4 regions of the Shewanella indica genome follow, and region 1 is predicted to be linked to each of the others. Evidence: predicted binding sites of a transcription regulator. Region 1 holds the regulator's gene; each other region holds the start of a gene.
The links. The regulator sigma-54, encoded in region 1, starts transcription at its own class of promoters, with help from an activator protein. The targets are predictions, from matches to a motif close to GTTGGCACGNNNNTNGNNT.
Positions count from the first base shown of each region.

Region 2: the regulator sigma-54 is predicted to act here: its motif matches at 2,406-2,424, upstream of glnA (glutamate--ammonia ligase).
Region 3: the regulator sigma-54 is predicted to act here: its motif matches at 2,599-2,617, upstream of flgF (flagellar basal-body rod protein FlgF).
Region 4: the regulator sigma-54 is predicted to act here: its motif matches at 1,999-2,017, upstream of SIL79_RS03740 (TorF family putative porin).

Region 1 is NZ_JAWXXR010000001.1:927,433-931,597, forward strand. It holds gene kdsC (3-deoxy-manno-octulosonate-8-phosphatase KdsC) at 1-88, shown strand, start outside; gene lptC (LPS export ABC transporter periplasmic protein LptC) at 85-645, shown strand; gene lptA (lipopolysaccharide transport periplasmic protein LptA) at 632-1,165, shown strand; gene lptB (LPS export ABC transporter ATP-binding protein) at 1,162-1,890, shown strand; gene SIL79_RS04280 (RNA polymerase factor sigma-54) at 1,986-3,449, shown strand; gene hpf (ribosome hibernation promoting factor) at 3,481-3,768, shown strand; gene ptsN (PTS IIA-like nitrogen regulatory protein PtsN) at 3,771-4,165, shown strand, end outside.
Region 2 is NZ_JAWXXR010000001.1:1,782,081-1,786,245, reverse strand. It holds gene SIL79_RS08270 (helix-turn-helix domain-containing protein) at 1-151, shown strand, start outside; gene typA (translational GTPase TypA) at 237-2,048, opposite strand; gene glnA (glutamate--ammonia ligase) at 2,506-3,915, shown strand; gene SIL79_RS08255 (hypothetical protein) at 4,020-4,165, opposite strand, start outside.
Region 3 is NZ_JAWXXR010000001.1:2,887,252-2,891,416, reverse strand. It holds gene SIL79_RS12980 (flagellar basal body P-ring protein FlgI) at 1-321, opposite strand, end outside; gene flgH (flagellar basal body L-ring protein FlgH) at 332-1,006, opposite strand; gene flgG (flagellar basal-body rod protein FlgG) at 1,019-1,807, opposite strand; gene flgF (flagellar basal-body rod protein FlgF) at 1,819-2,562, opposite strand; gene flgE (flagellar hook protein FlgE) at 2,728-4,089, opposite strand; gene flgD (flagellar hook assembly protein FlgD) at 4,144-4,165, opposite strand, start outside.
Region 4 is NZ_JAWXXR010000001.1:797,500-801,664, forward strand. It holds gene SIL79_RS03720 (hypothetical protein) at 47-352, shown strand; gene SIL79_RS03725 (DUF4240 domain-containing protein) at 359-868, opposite strand; gene SIL79_RS03730 (hypothetical protein) at 988-1,383, shown strand; gene SIL79_RS03735 (HU family DNA-binding protein) at 1,557-1,829, shown strand; gene SIL79_RS03740 (TorF family putative porin) at 2,096-2,788, shown strand; gene rimK (30S ribosomal protein S6--L-glutamate ligase) at 2,830-3,735, opposite strand; gene SIL79_RS03750 (putative bifunctional diguanylate cyclase/phosphodiesterase) at 3,820-4,165, opposite strand, start outside.

The DNA.
Region 1 (4,165 bases):
CGGCGGCCATGGTGCGCTGCGGGAGCTGGCGGATCTTATCCTGCTCAGTCAGGACAAATTTGAAAATGCCCACGGAATGAGTATATGAATAGGGTCACTCTGGCCATTATTTTGTTTTTCTCCACTGCACTTATCCTTTACTGGCAGGTGCAGAACAAGCGCAACGCCCAACAGAGCGAGGCGCCGGTGGATGTTGTGCGGCCGGACTTTGTCGCCGATGACCTGCGCTCAGTCAACTTTGACGAGCAGGGCAATGTCGCCAGCAGGGTCGCGGCGGCGCACATGGAACACTATGAAGCCAATGAGAAGACCTTCTTCAACCAACCGGTTTATCTGGTCTATCCGGACAAGGGCGAAGCGCAGTGGCGCCTGTCTGCCAACGAGGGCAGGCTCAATCGCAAGAGTAACCGAGTGGTACTTGAAAATAATGTTATCATCGACGCCATTAGCCCCAATGAACCGATCCAGAGCCTGAAAACCAGTTATGTGGAGCTGGATCTGGACACCATGATCATGACCTCAGATCGCGAGATCCTGATCGAAGGCAGAGACTTTAATATCAAGGGATCCGGCCTGTATGCCGATCTCAACGCTCAGCAAGTAAAGCTGACCAGTCAGGTGAAAGGAACCTATGAAACCAAGTAAGCTTTTTATCGGTGCCCTCTTGTGCATCACAAGCCTGTCGGCAGTGGCCATTGAAGAAGATCTGCTGCAAAAAGTCGAGATCAGCGCCGCCAATCAGTTTGCCGATATCAAAAACAAGCGCGTGGTATACGGCGGGCCTGTCACAGTCACCCAGGGCAGTTTGAAGCTGCTGGCCGATGAACTCACGGCTTACACTGAGGACAAGAGTGGCGAGCGGATCCTGGTGGCCAAGGGCTCACCTGCCACCTATACCCAGAAGCTGGAAGATGGCCGTCAGGCCAGTGCCAAGGCCAAAGAGATCCACTACAACATAGACAGCCGCATCATGACCTTGATAGGCCAAGCCAAAGTGGAACAGGACGGCAGCGAAGTAACCGCCGAGAAGATAGTCTACGACATCAACAAGCAGCAGCTGGAAGCGGAAAGCAGCGGCAAAGGCCAAGATAGGGTAACCACTGTTATCCAGCCGGAAAACTATCAGGATCTCAATAAGAAAGAACAGCAGCAGGAGCCGCAATGACCAGCACCCTGACGGCACAAAACCTGGCAAAGAGTTACAAGAAGCGCAACGTAGTCAAAGATGTCAGCCTATCGGTCAATACCGGCCAGATCGTGGGGCTGCTGGGCCCCAACGGGGCGGGCAAGACGACTACCTTCTATATGGTGGTTGGCCTGGTGCAGAGTGACAAGGGCCGTATTTTCATTGACGACGACGAGCTGACCTTGGATCCCATGCACCTGCGTGCCCGTAAAGGCATAGGCTATCTGCCACAGGAAGCCAGTATTTTCCGCAAGCTGTCGGTACATGACAACATCATGGCCGTACTGCAAACCCGCAAAGAGCTCAACAGCGACGAGCGCGAGGAACAACTCGAACAGTTGCTGGAAGAATTCCACATTACCCACATACGTGACAGCCTGGGGATGTCCCTCTCCGGCGGTGAACGCCGCCGGGTGGAAATCGCCCGGGCATTGGCCGCCAATCCACAGTTCATTCTGCTGGATGAGCCGTTCGCCGGTGTGGATCCCATCTCAGTTATCGATATCAAGAAAATCATCGAACAGCTTAAGTCCCGCGGTTTGGGGGTGCTGATCACAGACCACAATGTTCGCGAAACGCTCGACGTTTGTGAGCGAGCCTACATTGTCAGCCATGGGCAGTTGATTGCCGAGGGCACACCCGCTGAAATCTTGGACAACCAGCAAGTGCGTGCTGTGTACTTAGGCGAACAATTCAGGCTATAGTTAGGATCATGTCATCCGGCGGCAATTCCGGGTATTATAGTTTGTTATTATTGAATTTTTTCCTTGAAAAATAACGAGTAGGGATTAGCGGTATAATGAAAGCGTCACTCCAGCTCAAATTGGGTCAACAGTTGACCATGACACCTCAGTTGCAGCAGGCAATTCGCCTGCTGCAACTGTCGTCCCTTGAGCTGCAGCAGGAAATCCAGGAAGCCTTGGAAGCCAACCCTCTGTTGGAGATGGCCGAGGACAACCAGGATGACGCTATCGACGACAACCACAAGGAAAACGACGCCGGCGAATTGAGCGTCAAGCAGGAAGATGGTTCCACGGTAGAAACCTCAGAGGCATTGAACAATGAGTCTATGCCGGATGAATTGCCTATGGATACCACCTGGGATGAAGTCTTTACCGCCGCCAGCGCCTCAGGGCCGGCTATGGGCCGTGAAGATGACATGCCCTTCCAGGGTGAAACCAGCGAAGGTCTCTATGAACACCTGGAATGGCAAAAGAACCTGACCCCGTTTTCCGATACCGACGACGCCATTGCCACCGCCATCATAGATGCCATTGACGAGCAGGGCTATCTAACCCAGAGCACTGAGGAGATCCTCGAAGCCATGGGCAACCCTGAGATTGAGCTCGATGAAGTCGAGGCGGTACTCAAGCGGATCCAGCACTTCGATCCCATCGGCATCGCCTCCAGAGATCTGCGCGAATGCCTGCTGATCCAATTGCAACAGTTCAACGCCGACACCCCGCATCTGGCCGACGCCCGCTTGTTGATTGACGAACATCTGGATCTCATCGCTACCCGCGACTTTCGCACCCTAATGCGTAAGACCAAGCTCAAGGAAGATCAACTGCGTGACGCCATCAACCTTATTCAGAGCCTCAATCCCCGCCCCGGTTTGCTGGTGCAGCCGATGGACGAGGAATATGTGATCCCGGATGTCAGCGTCTGGAAGAAGAGCGGCCGCTGGGTAGTGGAGCTCAATCCGGACTGTATGCCCAAACTCGGGATCAACCAACAGTATGCTGCCATGGCCCGTAGCGCCCGCAGCCAATCAGACAGCCAGTTTATTCGTGGTCATCTTCAGGAAGCCAAATGGTTTATCAAGAGCCTGGAGAGCCGCAACGACACCCTGCTCAAGGTGGCCAACTGCATAGTGCAGTTCCAGCAGGGATTTTTTGAATATGGTGAAGAGGCCATGAAACCCATGGTACTCAACGATATTGCCGAGGCGGTCGAGATGCATGAATCGACCATCTCCAGGGTCACCACTCAAAAGTATATGCATACCCCGAGGGGAATATTTGAATTGAAGTACTTCTTCTCCAGCCATGTCGGTACCGAAGATGGCGGAGAATGCTCTTCCACGGCGATCAGGGCTTTTATCAAGAAGCTCGTGGCAGCGGAAAACCAGAAGAAACCTTTGAGCGACAGCAAGATGGCACAACTTCTGGCAGAACAGGGAATCAACGTTGCAAGACGCACCATAGCCAAGTATCGCGAGGCTATGATGATACCACCGTCGAACCAGCGTAAGAGTTTATAAATCCACAGTTGGAAATTGGAGGAATCTTTCTATGCAAATCAACCTGACAGGACATCATATCGAGATCACCGACTCACTGCGTGACTATGTGGAAAGTAAGTTTTCGAAACTTGAACGCCATTTCGAACAGATCAATAATGTGCACGTTGTGCTCAATGTACAAAAACTGCAACAGATTGCCGAAGCCAAGATCAACCTCACAGGCGGCGAAGTCTATGCAACTTCTGAACATGCCGACATGTATGCCGCCATCGACGTTCTGATTGATAAATTGGATCGTCAGGTCATTAAACATAAAGAAAAGCTGACAAAACACTAACGATGGAACTGAGTACCATCCTGCGGCCGGAGTGCACTACCTGTGCCACTCCGGGCAGTAAGAAAAAGGTACTGGAGCTAATTAGCGATCTCGCCAGCGCCCAGTACCCCACCCTTTCCTCTCAAGCGATTTTTGAAAGCCTTTTGGCCCGCGAAAAGATGGGGAGCACAGGTATAGGTAATGGTATTGCGATTCCGCATGGCCGGCTGCCTGATATCACAGAGCCGATTGCCGTGCTGGTCAAATGCGAAGAGCCTATCGCCTTCGATGCCATAGACAACCAACCGGTGGACATACTGTTCGCCCTTCTGGTTCCCGCAGATCAATGCCAACAACATCTGAGTACCCTGTCTGCCATGGCTGAAAAGCTCAGCGACAAAGCAATACTCAAGCAGTT
Region 2 (4,165 bases), 850 kb from region 1:
ACTCAGTTATGGCACCCAAACCATTACCGAACTGGCACTGCAATTAGGTTATGCCGAGATCGCTGTTTTTAGTCGTCATTTTAAAACTTGGACGGGATTGTCCCCCAAGCAATGGCAGCAGCAATATCGCAGGGGACAAATAGAGGATTAATCTTGATAAACAAAAGCCCCGCTAAGCTAGAGCTTAGCGGGGCTTTTTATTCACTGTGAGGCTATCACCTCGAACGCAACCACAATCAACCGCGGCTGGCGCGCTTACGGTCGTTTTCAGTCAGATGACGCTTACGGATCCGAATGCTCTTAGGCGTTACTTCCACCAGTTCATCATCATCGATGAATTCCAGCGCTTGCTCCAGAGACATCTGGATATGCGGAGTCAGTACCTGAGCTTCGTCAGTACCTGAAGCACGCATGTTGGTCAACTGCTTGCCCTTGAGGCAGTTTACTGTCAGGTCGTTGGAGCGGCTGTGAATACCTATCACCTGGCCTTCATAAACCTCGGCGGCATGACCAATCATCAGACGACCGCGATCCTGCAGACCAAACAGAGCAAAGGTCAGTGCCTTACCGGTCGCATTGGAGATCAATACTCCGTTGGTACGCTGGCCGATATCGCCACCCTTGTATGGACCGTAATGGTCGAAGGTATGATACAGCAGACCTGTACCCGAAGTGGCCGTCATAAACTCAGTCTGGAAACCGATCAAGCCGCGGCTTGGGATCATGAAATCGATACGTACGCGACCCTTGCCATCTGGCTGCATGTCGCGCATGTCGGCCTTACGGGTACCCAGCTTCTCGATAACGCCACCCTGATGCTCTTCTTCCACATCCACGGTCAGTTGCTCGTATGGTTCGCACTTCTCGCCGTCGATCTCTTTGATGATCACTTCAGGACGGGAAACCGCCAGCTCATAACCTTCACGACGCATGTTTTCGATCAGGATAGACAGGTGCAGTTCACCACGGCCGGATACGCGGAAACGATCCGGACTCTCGGTTTCTTCAACACGCAGGGCCACGTTGTGTACCAGCTCCTGTTGCAGACGCTCAAGGATGTTACGTGAAGTCACGTACTTACCTTCTTTACCTGCGAAAGGAGAGGTGTTGACCTGGAAGGTCATAGTCATGGTTGGTTCATCAACAGACAGAGGTGGCAATGCTTCGGCATGACCGACGGCACAGATGGTGTCGGAAATCTTCAGCTCGCCCAGGCCTGTGATGGCAACGATATCACCGGCATTGGCGCTGTCCACTTCGTGGCGATCCAGGCCCATATAGCCCAGAACCTGGCCGACTTTGCCGTTACGGGTTTTACCGTCGGCACCAACAATAGTGACCTGCTGGTTGGTCTTGACGCTACCGCGCTTGATACGACCCACACCGATAACCCCTACATAGCTGTTGTAGTCCAGCTGAGAGATCTGCATCTGGAATGGACCATCGGCATCGGCATCCGGAGGAGATACTTTTTCAACGATAGTCTGGAACAGCGGTGTCATATCTTCACTGGCTTCATCGGGATCCAAGCTGGCAAAACCGTTCAGAGCAGAAGCATACACAATAGGGAAGTCCAACTGTTCGTCGGTAGCACCCAGGTTGTCAAACAGGTCAAATACCTGATCGATAACCCAATCAGGGCGGGCACCCGGACGGTCAATCTTGTTGATAACCACAATAGGCTTAAGGCCTTGGGCAAATGCTTTCTTGGTCACGAAGCGTGTCTGTGGCATTGGACCGTCCTGCGCATCAACCAGCAGCAGTACAGAGTCAACCATAGACAGAACCCGCTCTACTTCACCACCGAAGTCGGCGTGTCCAGGGGTGTCTACTATATTAATGCGGTAGTCGTTCCACTTAATGGCGGTGTTCTTCGCCAGAATAGTGATCCCACGTTCTTTCTCCAGATCGTTGGAGTCCATCACCCGCTCGGTGGCTTCTCCGCGGGTTGCCAGGGTTCCTGACTGTGCCAACAGCTTGTCTACCAGGGTAGTCTTACCATGGTCAACGTGCGCTATGATGGCGATGTTACGTAAATTCTCTAACACAGTTTTGCCTCTTACGATCTCTGTTCTGTGGGATGCAGCAATATAAATTGAATGGTACAACCGCTTTATGACTGCTTGGCGATTGCCTTCCAGGCCTTATAAAACCTGGGCTAGCATCATGCTGGGGAACACTATTTCCCCGGATGGTTGCTTTAAAAAGCGTGCCATTCTACTCTAGCGAGGGGCTATCGCACAGGATTATTTTTTAAACACCTATGAATATCCTACTGAATAAGCGCACGCACCATTATGGTGAGCGCACCTTTTTGGAACACAGTACGCACCATTATAGTGCAAACCCGCTTGTCTCGCCAGCCCTCGATTTTACCACTCCCTTTATTTTCAATATCTTAGCATCTTGGCATGAGTTTGGCTTAATAGAAACCAACAAGGCGCCAGACGCTAAATACTAAGAGTTGACAAAGGGCACCCCCTTTACCCTACCGGAGGCTTGATAATGTCAGTCGAATCAGTTTTACAACAGCTGCAAGAGTTGGAAGTTAAGTTTGTTGATTTACGCTTTACCGATACCAAAGGTAAGGAACAGCATGTATCTATCCCGACTCATCAGGTAGATGCTGATTTCTTTGAAGAGGGCAAGATGTTTGATGGTTCATCCATCGGTGGTTGGAAAGGGATCAACGAATCTGACATGGTACTGATGCCAGATCCAGACAGCTTTGTACTGGACCCATTTACCGAAGAAACCACAGCACTGATCCGCTGCGATATTCTCGAACCCGGCACTATGCAGGGGTATGAGCGTGACCCTCGCTCCATCGCCAAGAAAGCCGAAGAATACTTGCGTTCTACCGGCATCGCCGACACTGTGCTGATCGGCCCTGAGCCAGAATTTTTCCTGTTCGATGACGTGCGTTTCGGTACCGACATGAGCGGCACCTTCGTCAAGATAGATGCCAAAGAAGCGGCATGGAACTCAGGCACCAGCTATGAAGACGGCAACACAGGCCACCGTCCATTCGTTAAGGGCGGTTACTTCCCGGTAGCACCAGTAGACTCTTCACAGGATCTGCGTAGCGCCATGTGTCTGGTGCTGGAAGAGATGGGTCAAATTGTGGAAGCTCACCACCATGAAGTGGCTACCGCGGGTCAGAATGAGATCGCCACGCGCTTCAACACACTTACAAAGAAAGCCGATGAAATTCAAGAGCTTAAGTATGTGATCCACAATATGGCTCACGCCTACGGCAAGACTGCGACCTTTATGCCCAAGCCGATTGTCGGCGACAACGGCAGCGGCATGCACGTTCACCAGTCACTCTCTAAAGACGGTACTAACCTGTTTGCCGGTGACAAGTACGGTGGCCTGTCTGAAACTGCCCTGTACTATATCGGCGGTATCATCAAGCACGCCCGTGCCCTGAACGCCTTCACCAACCCAAGCACCAACTCCTACAAGCGTTTGGTGCCACACTTTGAAGCCCCTGTGATGCTGGCATATTCTGCCCGCAACCGCTCCGCTTCTATCCGTATCCCTGTGGTACCTAGCCCTAAGGCTCGCCGTATCGAGACCCGCTTCCCGGATCCTATGGCCAACCCTTACCTGGCCTTTGCAGCACTGCTGATGGCCGGTCTGGACGGTATCCAGAACAAGATCCACCCTGGTGATGCCATGGACAAGGATCTGTACGATCTACCGGCCGAAGAAGCAGCGGAAATCCCGACTGTGGCCGAATCTCTGGAAGTCGCCCTGGCGGCTCTGGATGCAGACCGTGAGTTCCTGACCCGCGGCGGTGTGTTCAGCGATGACTTTATCGACTCTTACCTCAAGCTGAAACAAGCCGAGGCCGAGCGTGTCAGCCGTACCACTCACCCTGTCGAATTTGAGCTGTACTACAGCCTCTAATTGCCCTGCAATCAACCGATGAGTCAAGCCATCGGATAATAAAAAAAGCGCCCCGGGAGCAATCCTGGGGCGCTACTATTTTAAGGCTCTGAAACTCAAATCATTCAGGGAGCGCTGATAAGTTCAGGCGCACTCTGGGCCTTGGCTCCGGTGAGGATCACCGCCAACTTGAGTTCACCCTCTGTCTGGTTCAGCTCCTCAAGCCCTTCTGGCGTAAAGCGATATTGGCCTTCAGTCTCCAGCGCTTCCA
Region 3 (4,165 bases), 2.0 Mb from region 1:
ACTCGATACAGTCACATCCAGGGTTTGTCCCGGCTTGATAAATGGCGGCATATCGGCATGCACAGCCACCACGGCAATATTCTTGATCTTGGGCCTGAAGTTATCCGGCAGATTGATGCCAAAATTCTTCAACATGGTCTTGAAGGTCTGCTCAGTGTAACGGGTCTTCTCCCCGGTTCCCGGCAACCCCACCACCAGGCCGTAGCCTATCAACTGGTTGTCCCTGACCCCTTGGATATCGGCGATATCCTTGATGCGCTCGGCCTGCCCCGGAAGAGAAACCAGCAAACAGGCAAGTGCCATGATTAATTTTATTTTCATGAGCTTATCCTCAGAAAGGCCACCAGTCAGAGAGGAAGAACTGGCTCAGCCAGCCCACCTTTTGCGACTCGGCAAAGGTGCCGGTACCGCTGTACTGAATACGGGCATTGGCGACTTTGGGCGAATCTATGGTGTTTTCAGGGGTAATATCCTGCGGCCGAATAATGCCGGTTACCCGAATAAATTCGTCGCCATTATTGATGGTGATCCACTTTTCACCGCGAATAACCAGGTTGCCATTGCCCAGCACCTGCATCACGTTGGCCGAGATCTGCCCGGAGAGACTGTTACTCTGATCGGCATCGGCCTCGCGATTGGTATCCATGCTGTCGCCGTAGCGAAAATCCAACGGGTTGCCCTTGATGGTGACATTGTTGCCGCCCATGTAGAGCGGGTTCACTGACATGTCCGAGCCTTTTTTGATCTTGTTGCCGACGCTCTTTTTCGCTTGGGTCGACTCCACCAACACCACAGTGATGATGTCCCCTACCCTGTGCGCCCGCAGATCCGAATAAAGTGAAGATGCCTGGCTGTCCTGATAGATAGAGCCGGTCGGTGCGATTCGGGTCGGCGGCGCTTCAGGATACACAGGCGCAAAATAGGGATCATCGGCTATCGGTTTGTTCTGGGTAGAGCTGCAAGCCCCCAGAAATAAAGCCGGAATGATAAGGAACAAGGGTTTCATCACATCACCTCATCACAGATTCTGGTTCACGTAGGCCAGCATCTGGTCTACGGCCGAAATGACTTTGGAGTTCATTTCGTAGATCCGCTGACTTTCAATCAGGTTAACCAACTCTTCGGTCACGTTAACGTTGGAGGTTTCCAGCGAGCCCTGACGAATGGAGCCCAAACCGTCGAGTGAAGCCGTGCCCTGAATTGGGGTACCGCTGGCGCCCGTCTCCAGATAGAGGTTTTGCCCTATGGGATCCAGGCCGGACGGATTGATGAAATCAGAGATGGTCAACTGCCCGACCACCTGGTTTTCGGCGGCGCCCGGGGTTTTAACCGACACTTCGCCTTCGGCGGAAACGGTAATACTGGTGGCATCGTCCGGAATGGTAATGGCAGGCTGCAACACATAGCCGGCGCCGGAAGTCACTATCTGGCCGGTATCATCCAAACTGAACTGGCCGTTACGAGTGTAGGCCGTGGTGCCATCAGGCAGCTGAATTTCAAAGAAGCCCGGGCCCTCAATCATCATGTCCAGCGCGTTATCAGTGGTTTGCAGGTTACCCTGGGAGAAAATTTTCTGGGTGGCCACCACTTTAGTACCTGCGCCCAGGTTAAGGCCATTGGGCAACTTGGTGTTGGAGGCGCTGATACCGCCGGCCTGATTGACTGTCTGGTACAGTAAGTCTTCAAATATCGCCCGGCCCTTCTTGTAGCCTATGGTGCTGGCATTAGCGACGTTATTTGAAATCACCGAGATGTCCGTTTGCTGGGCATCTAACCCAGTCTTACTTATCCATAACGCGGGATGCATATCAATTACTCCTAGCTAATGCGCATCAGTGAAGCGGACGACTTGTCGTTCTCTTCTGCGGTTTTCATCATTTTTACCTGCAGCTCAAACTGACGTTGCAGCTCAATCAGGTTGACCATCTCATCCACGGCATTGACATTACTGCCTTCCACGGCGCCGCTTTCCACATTGACAAAGGGATCGGCGGCGGCCGGATTGCCATCCAAAGTACGGAACAAGCCATCTTCACCGCGCATCAGGTTCTGATTGCCCGGGTTAACCAACTTGATGCGACCCACCTCCTCTATCACCTCGGCGGTTGCGCCTTGAGGACGAATAGAAATAGTGCCGTCTGTGGCAACCTGAATTTTGTCTATCGGCAGCGGCAACACTATCGGGCCGTTATCACCCATTACCGGGTTGCCCCTGTCGTTACGCAGCAAACCTGTAGTGTCAAAACTCAGACTACCGGAGCGGGTATAGGCCTCACTGCCATCGGCGGCCTGCACCGCAATCCAGCCTTGATCTTTGATGGCAATATCCAGATCCCGTCCGGTCGATTTGATAGGGCCGGACTGAAAGTTGGCCGAGGGCGACTCTGTCATGGCGAACACCCGGGTCGGCAAGCCCTCACCGAAGGCTTGCATCGCACGGGCCTGAGCCATGTCGGACTTAAAACCATCTGTGTTGGCATTGGCCAGGTTGTTACCCCTAACCGCCAGCGCATTCATGTTTTGTTTGGCGCCAGTCATGGCGACATAGAGAAGTTTGTCCACCTGCTGCTCCGTCAATCTTTTTACCTATTCAGGTAAAAGCAAACATCGTGCCAATAAAATGAGCAATTGAGCACAAGGACAGCAGAAGAACTTCAGTGACTTGGGAGTTAATAGACAAAGATGCGGCAAGACATTGCCGGGCGGCAATGTCTTGCGCAGGAAGGCTTAGCGGATCTGCAGCACGGTTTGCTGTAGTGTATTGTTCACTTCCAAAGTACGGGAGTTGGCCTGGAAGTTACGTTGGGCCGAAATCAGGTCCACCAACTCAGTGGTCAGGTCGACGTTGGATTGCTCCAGTGTTGATGAACGGATACTGCCAAACACACCGCTGTTGGCCTCACCGGCCAGCGCCGCGCCTGAATCCAGGCTGGCTTTCCAGGAGGTGTTGCCCACCTGGCTCAGTCCCTGCTCATTGGAGAAGCGTGCCAACGCCACCCGTGCCAGAGGCACTGTTGAGCCATTGCTGTACTTAGCAGAGATCAACCCGTCTGTACCCACTTCCACATTAGTCAAACGGCCCACTGTTACACCATCCTGCGTCAATTCCGTGGCGTTGAACTTTTCCGAGAACTGGGTCGGATTGTTGAAATCTATGGTTATCGCTTGAGTGCCGTCAGCAGCAGGACCAAGAACGTTGGCCCCACCAACCCCCAACTGCTCTGTGGTGATCACCGCAGGATCGGAACCTATATAACCGCCGACATCGTTGAACTTAAGCACGGCACCAGTCCAGCCACCTGCAGTTTGTGCTGTGCCTGTACCATCCGCAGTACCGTCACCGTTAGTGTCCGTGTTGTAGGTTCCGGCGCCGCCGCCCAGATTGACCGGCTTGTCGTCAATGGCGTAGTAGGCCACCCAGTTACTCTCACCGGTATGAGCACCATTTTCCGGACGCACAAAATAAGTGGTCAAGGTGTGGGAGTTACCCAAAGAGTCATAAATGGTCACTGCAGTGGAGTTATTAAAAGTATCTGACTTGGATGGGTCAAACAGCGCCGGATCTTTAGTTTCTTGAGTGGAGTCCAGGTTCATGCTAATGCCAACATTGTTGGTTTTCTGCGGGCTACCGGCAGTATCCGGGATCTGCACCGGCTTGGTGGTAGTCAGACTCACAGAAGTGGAGTTACCATCTTTATCGACCGGGAAGCTCTGCAGATAATTACCGGCAGCATCGACCAAAAAGCCGTTGTCATCACGCTTAAAAGCTCCGGCGCGGGTGAAAGAGTAATCCTGACTGCCGACACTGGATGATGTCACGAAGAAACCACCACCGTTGATCGCCATATCCAGCGCATTGTTGGTGGAGTTCAGGTTACCCTGATGGAACTGCTGTGCCACCTGAGTGGTGGTGACACCGCCGCCCACAGTGGTTCTACCATTGGAGAAAATCGAGCTGGCGTACACATCAGCAAACTCGGCCCGGGATTCTTTAAAGCCTATCGTCTTAACGTTGGCAATATTGTTGGCCGTGGTATTGAGATCTTTCTGCGCCGCAGCAATCCCACTCAGAGCAATGTTAAAAGACATAATTCACCTCATGATTTTCAGATACTGTCCGGCGCAGCCGGGGCAGAAACAGAATTAAACTTCGGAAACAGCCAGC
Region 4 (4,165 bases), 130 kb from region 1:
GAAGTAATCTAATAGACCGAAAAACCGAGCCATTACAGGAGCACCAGTGAAACTCTCACCGCCTTTGCTAATTACCTTGGGACTCTTTACCGCTCTGGGAATTGTTCTCATTGCCATCAATCAGGATGCTAAACCCAAGGGGCCGGAAACCTGGAGTGCCTTCATTTATACCCATGGTTTCGATTCGGGGCGTTATCTCAAAGAGGACGATTTTGGCGACTATGCCAGCTGTAAAGCGTTCGCCATCGAGAAGTCCCAGGCCGCAGAAGGGGCTCCTTGGGAGTGCGGCAGCTACTGCCGCTTTGACTCCCGCCGCCAGGGCTTTCAGTGCGAGCAGATGCGTAACGACTAAGTCTGCTTAGAAGGGGAAACGGGCGCTGAGCTTGGGGTACTGTTTACGCAGTGCCTTGGGCTGGTCGTTGAAACGCTTGCCCTTGGGCTGACTCAGCCCCGAAGGCACAAACGGTAACTCTTTGCCGGTACGGGTCTCGTATAGCTGGCCGGCCAGCAGATCTATCTCCTCAACAAAAGGATAGGCGTAACCATTCAATTGCGGCCAAACTTCCAGCTCTCCCAGCGAATCCGCTGCATTGCAGGCCGCCTGATAACGCTCCTTTCCCAGAGTCACCAGGAAGTTCCGGAACTCGGCGAAACCATAATCTGAATCAACTCCGGCAATGATGTAAGCTGCGCCCCAAAGATCCCAGCTGTAACTCAACCTGAGCAGCCTGGCAAAGTGCTTATCAAACTCTGCCAGCTCATCATCGCCCAGGCTTTGCAGTTTTTCGGTCAAACGCGCCTGGAGTTCCTGTTGTTCCTGATCGGGATAGTCGCGGCTGACCAGCTCCCAGAACTGCTCTTCTGTCATTGAGTGTTATCCTGCCAAAAATGTCGGCGCTCATTTTACCGGAAAATGCGATTAAAATCCGGCTGGACTCACCCCAGGGCTTTCCATAGACTTAGGCCCATTTCTCACAGGAGTCATTTATGTCCATTTCAAGACCAATACCATTGGTACTGCTTTGCATCCTCTATCTGGTACTGGCCGGGGTAGCACTGTGGCGCACCATCAGCACAGGTGCAGTAGATCTGTTTACCTTGGGAGTCATCCCAGTATTGGTAGGCATAATGTTACGTACAAGTTGGTCGCTGTGGGCACTGCGTATCTATCTCTTTATCCAGACTCTGGGACTACTGGCATTGGCCGCTACTGCATTGATGGCACTGCAGATAACGCCTGAAGATGTCAAACTTGAGCTGGCTGGACGCAATATCCCCTTGCTGCCGCTGGCGGCTGTGTTGTTGGCCTTGCTGGCATTCCAGTATTGGGTAGCTTTTTCCACCAACACAAAACGCTTCTTGCAACAGGAAAAATCTGACTAGATCGCACTGAATTTAAGGAAATCAGCGACCGGCTCACAATTTTGTATAATTTTGGTTAAAAAATAGCGAATAAAGCCCAAGAAGCCCGCTGAAAGGCCTTTTCAAGCCAAAAACCTTATGGCATGTTAGATGGGCAATAATAATTCAATCGACGGAAAGAAGAGACGCTCCAGATGAACAAAACTGAACTAATCGCAAAAATGGCAGAACATGCAAACCTGTCCAAGGCAGAAGCTGCCCGCGCCCTCAAGTCGTTCGAAGTAGCAGTGACTGATGCCATGAAAGAAGGATCTAAAATCTCCATCGTAGGCTTTGGTTCTTTCGAAACCTCAACCCGCGCGGCCCGCACAGGTCGTAATCCGCAAACCGGCAAAGAGATCCAGATCCCTGCAGCCACTATTCCCAAGTTTAAAGCCGGTAAGGCACTGCGTGACAGCGTCAACTAAACTGCTTTTCACGGATGAAAGCGCCTCATATTGAGGCGTTTTTTTATTGTCTGTAGTTCCCAACATTCCACTGCACAAAAAAAGGGCAAAACGCCCTAACTAAAGGCAACAATCTGTTAACTGAGTTTCAGAATAAAAGCTAACTTTCTGTATTTCATATTCATTTAAACTTGGCACAAGATTCGCTCATCCCACAAAGACAATAACGAGTGTCTGCGCCGGTCAAGCTTGCCCGGTTCCGGAACCCAACCATCGAGGGGATGAGAATGAAACACACCAAGTTTTCAATGTCAGTTATTGCAGGTCTGTTGTTGCTGGCCGGCGAAGTCCAGGCGACTGTATCAGGGAATATCGGCGTCGCCTCCAACTATCTGTGGCGCGGGGTTACCCAAACAAATGACTCTGTCGCCGTTCAAGGCGGTATAGACTACAGCCACGACTCTGGCTTTTACCTGGGCACCTGGGCCTCTAATGTCGACTTTGGTGATGACACCAGTTACGAGCTCGATTTTTACGGCGGTTACTCCGGCAGCATAGGCGAAGACTTTGGCTATGACATCGGCTATCTCTACTATGGTTATCCTGATGCCAAGGGTGATATCGACTTTGGCGAACTGGCGTTGAACCTCAGTTGGAAGTGGTTTGAGCTGGGTTATGCCAAGGTGGTCAATGCCGGTGATGATGTAGCCAAAGCGCCGCTGGATAACAAGGATTTGAGCTATATCCACGCGGGTTTCAGCTATCCCATCACGGAAACCGTGACGCTGACGGCACACTATGGTTATTCAGACGGCGATGTGGTGCAGAGCTGGTTCCAGGTTTCCAACTACGCCGACTACCATTTGGCCATCAGCAAGGACACAGGCATAGGCTCTGTCTCCTTTATGGTAGCCGATACGGATCTGCCGGACGACGATGCCAAGATAGTGCTCAGCTATGTCTATGAGTTCGAATTCTAAGGAAGGTGCGAACTCCTATATGGGGAAAGCCCGAGGCGCAATTAGGCGATGACAGTTCGATTGTGTTTACGGGCAGCAACCATTTTTTCGATATGCTCCACTATCGGCTCTGCCACCTTGATGCCTGTAGTCAGTTCTATGCCTTCAATACCCGGAGCCGAATTGACTTCAAGCACCAAAGCGCCGCGCTCAGAGCGAAGAATATCCACCCCGGCCACAGCCAGCCCCATCGCCTTGACTGCATCTATGGCGCTCTTGCGCTCCTGGGGGGTAATCTTGATTTTCTCGGCGCTGCCACCCAAATGCAGATTGGAGCGAAAATCTCCTTCCGGCCCCTGGCGTTTCATGGCCGCAACCACCTTGTCGCCCACCACGAAGCAGCGGATATCACTGCCGTTGGCTTCTTTGATATATTCCTGTACCAGAATGTTGGCCTTAAGCCCCAGAAAGGCTTCAATAACGCTCTCGGCGGCCTTCTTGGTTTCGGCCAGCACCACGCCTATTCCTTGGGTGCCTTCCAAAAGTTTAATCACCAGCGGCGCACCACCCACCATGGCGATAAGATCCGGAATATCGTCCGGCTTGCTGGCAAAGCCGGTGACCGGCATACCTACCCCTTTGCGAGAGAGCAACTGCAGTGCCCGCAGCTTATCCCTTGAGCGGGCAATGGAGATAGAATCATTGGCGGCGTACACCCCCATCATCTCGAACTGGCGCACCAGGGCACAGCCATAAAAAGTCACACTGGCATGGATCCTCGGGATAATGGCATCAAAACCGCTGAGTTCTTCACCTTCAAGATGAATACTGGGTTGCACCGAGTTGATGTTCATATAACAGTTGAGTGGATTGATCACCAAGGCCTGATGACCGCGTCCCTCACAGGCTTCCACCAGCCTGCGGGTAGAATAAAGCTCGGGAAATTGAGAGAGGATACCGATTTTCATGTTTGGAAGACCCGGTAAAGAGAGTTATGGCCCAGCAAAAAGAGCAGGCATCTTTGACCATACTTTGCCAATAGGCAAGCAAAATCAAACATTCCCCTCGGCCAGCAAAGGTAAAATATGCTGCACTTCAAAATCCGTGGGCCGAATCGGCCGACAGTAAAGATATCCCTGCAGCAGATTGCAGCCTCGTTCACGACAAAACTGTGCCTGCGCCTCTGTCTCTATACCCTCAGCCACAGACACCACGTTAAAACCGTTGGCAAAATTAATCAAGGCAGACAACAGACGTTTACCACGTTCATCCTGCTCGACCGAAGCCACAAAACTCTTGTCGATTTTAAGTACATTGATAGGAAAATATTTGATGTGCTCGAGAGATGAAAAGCCGGTGCCAAAGTCATCCAAAGACAACACTACCCCCAAGGCAGCA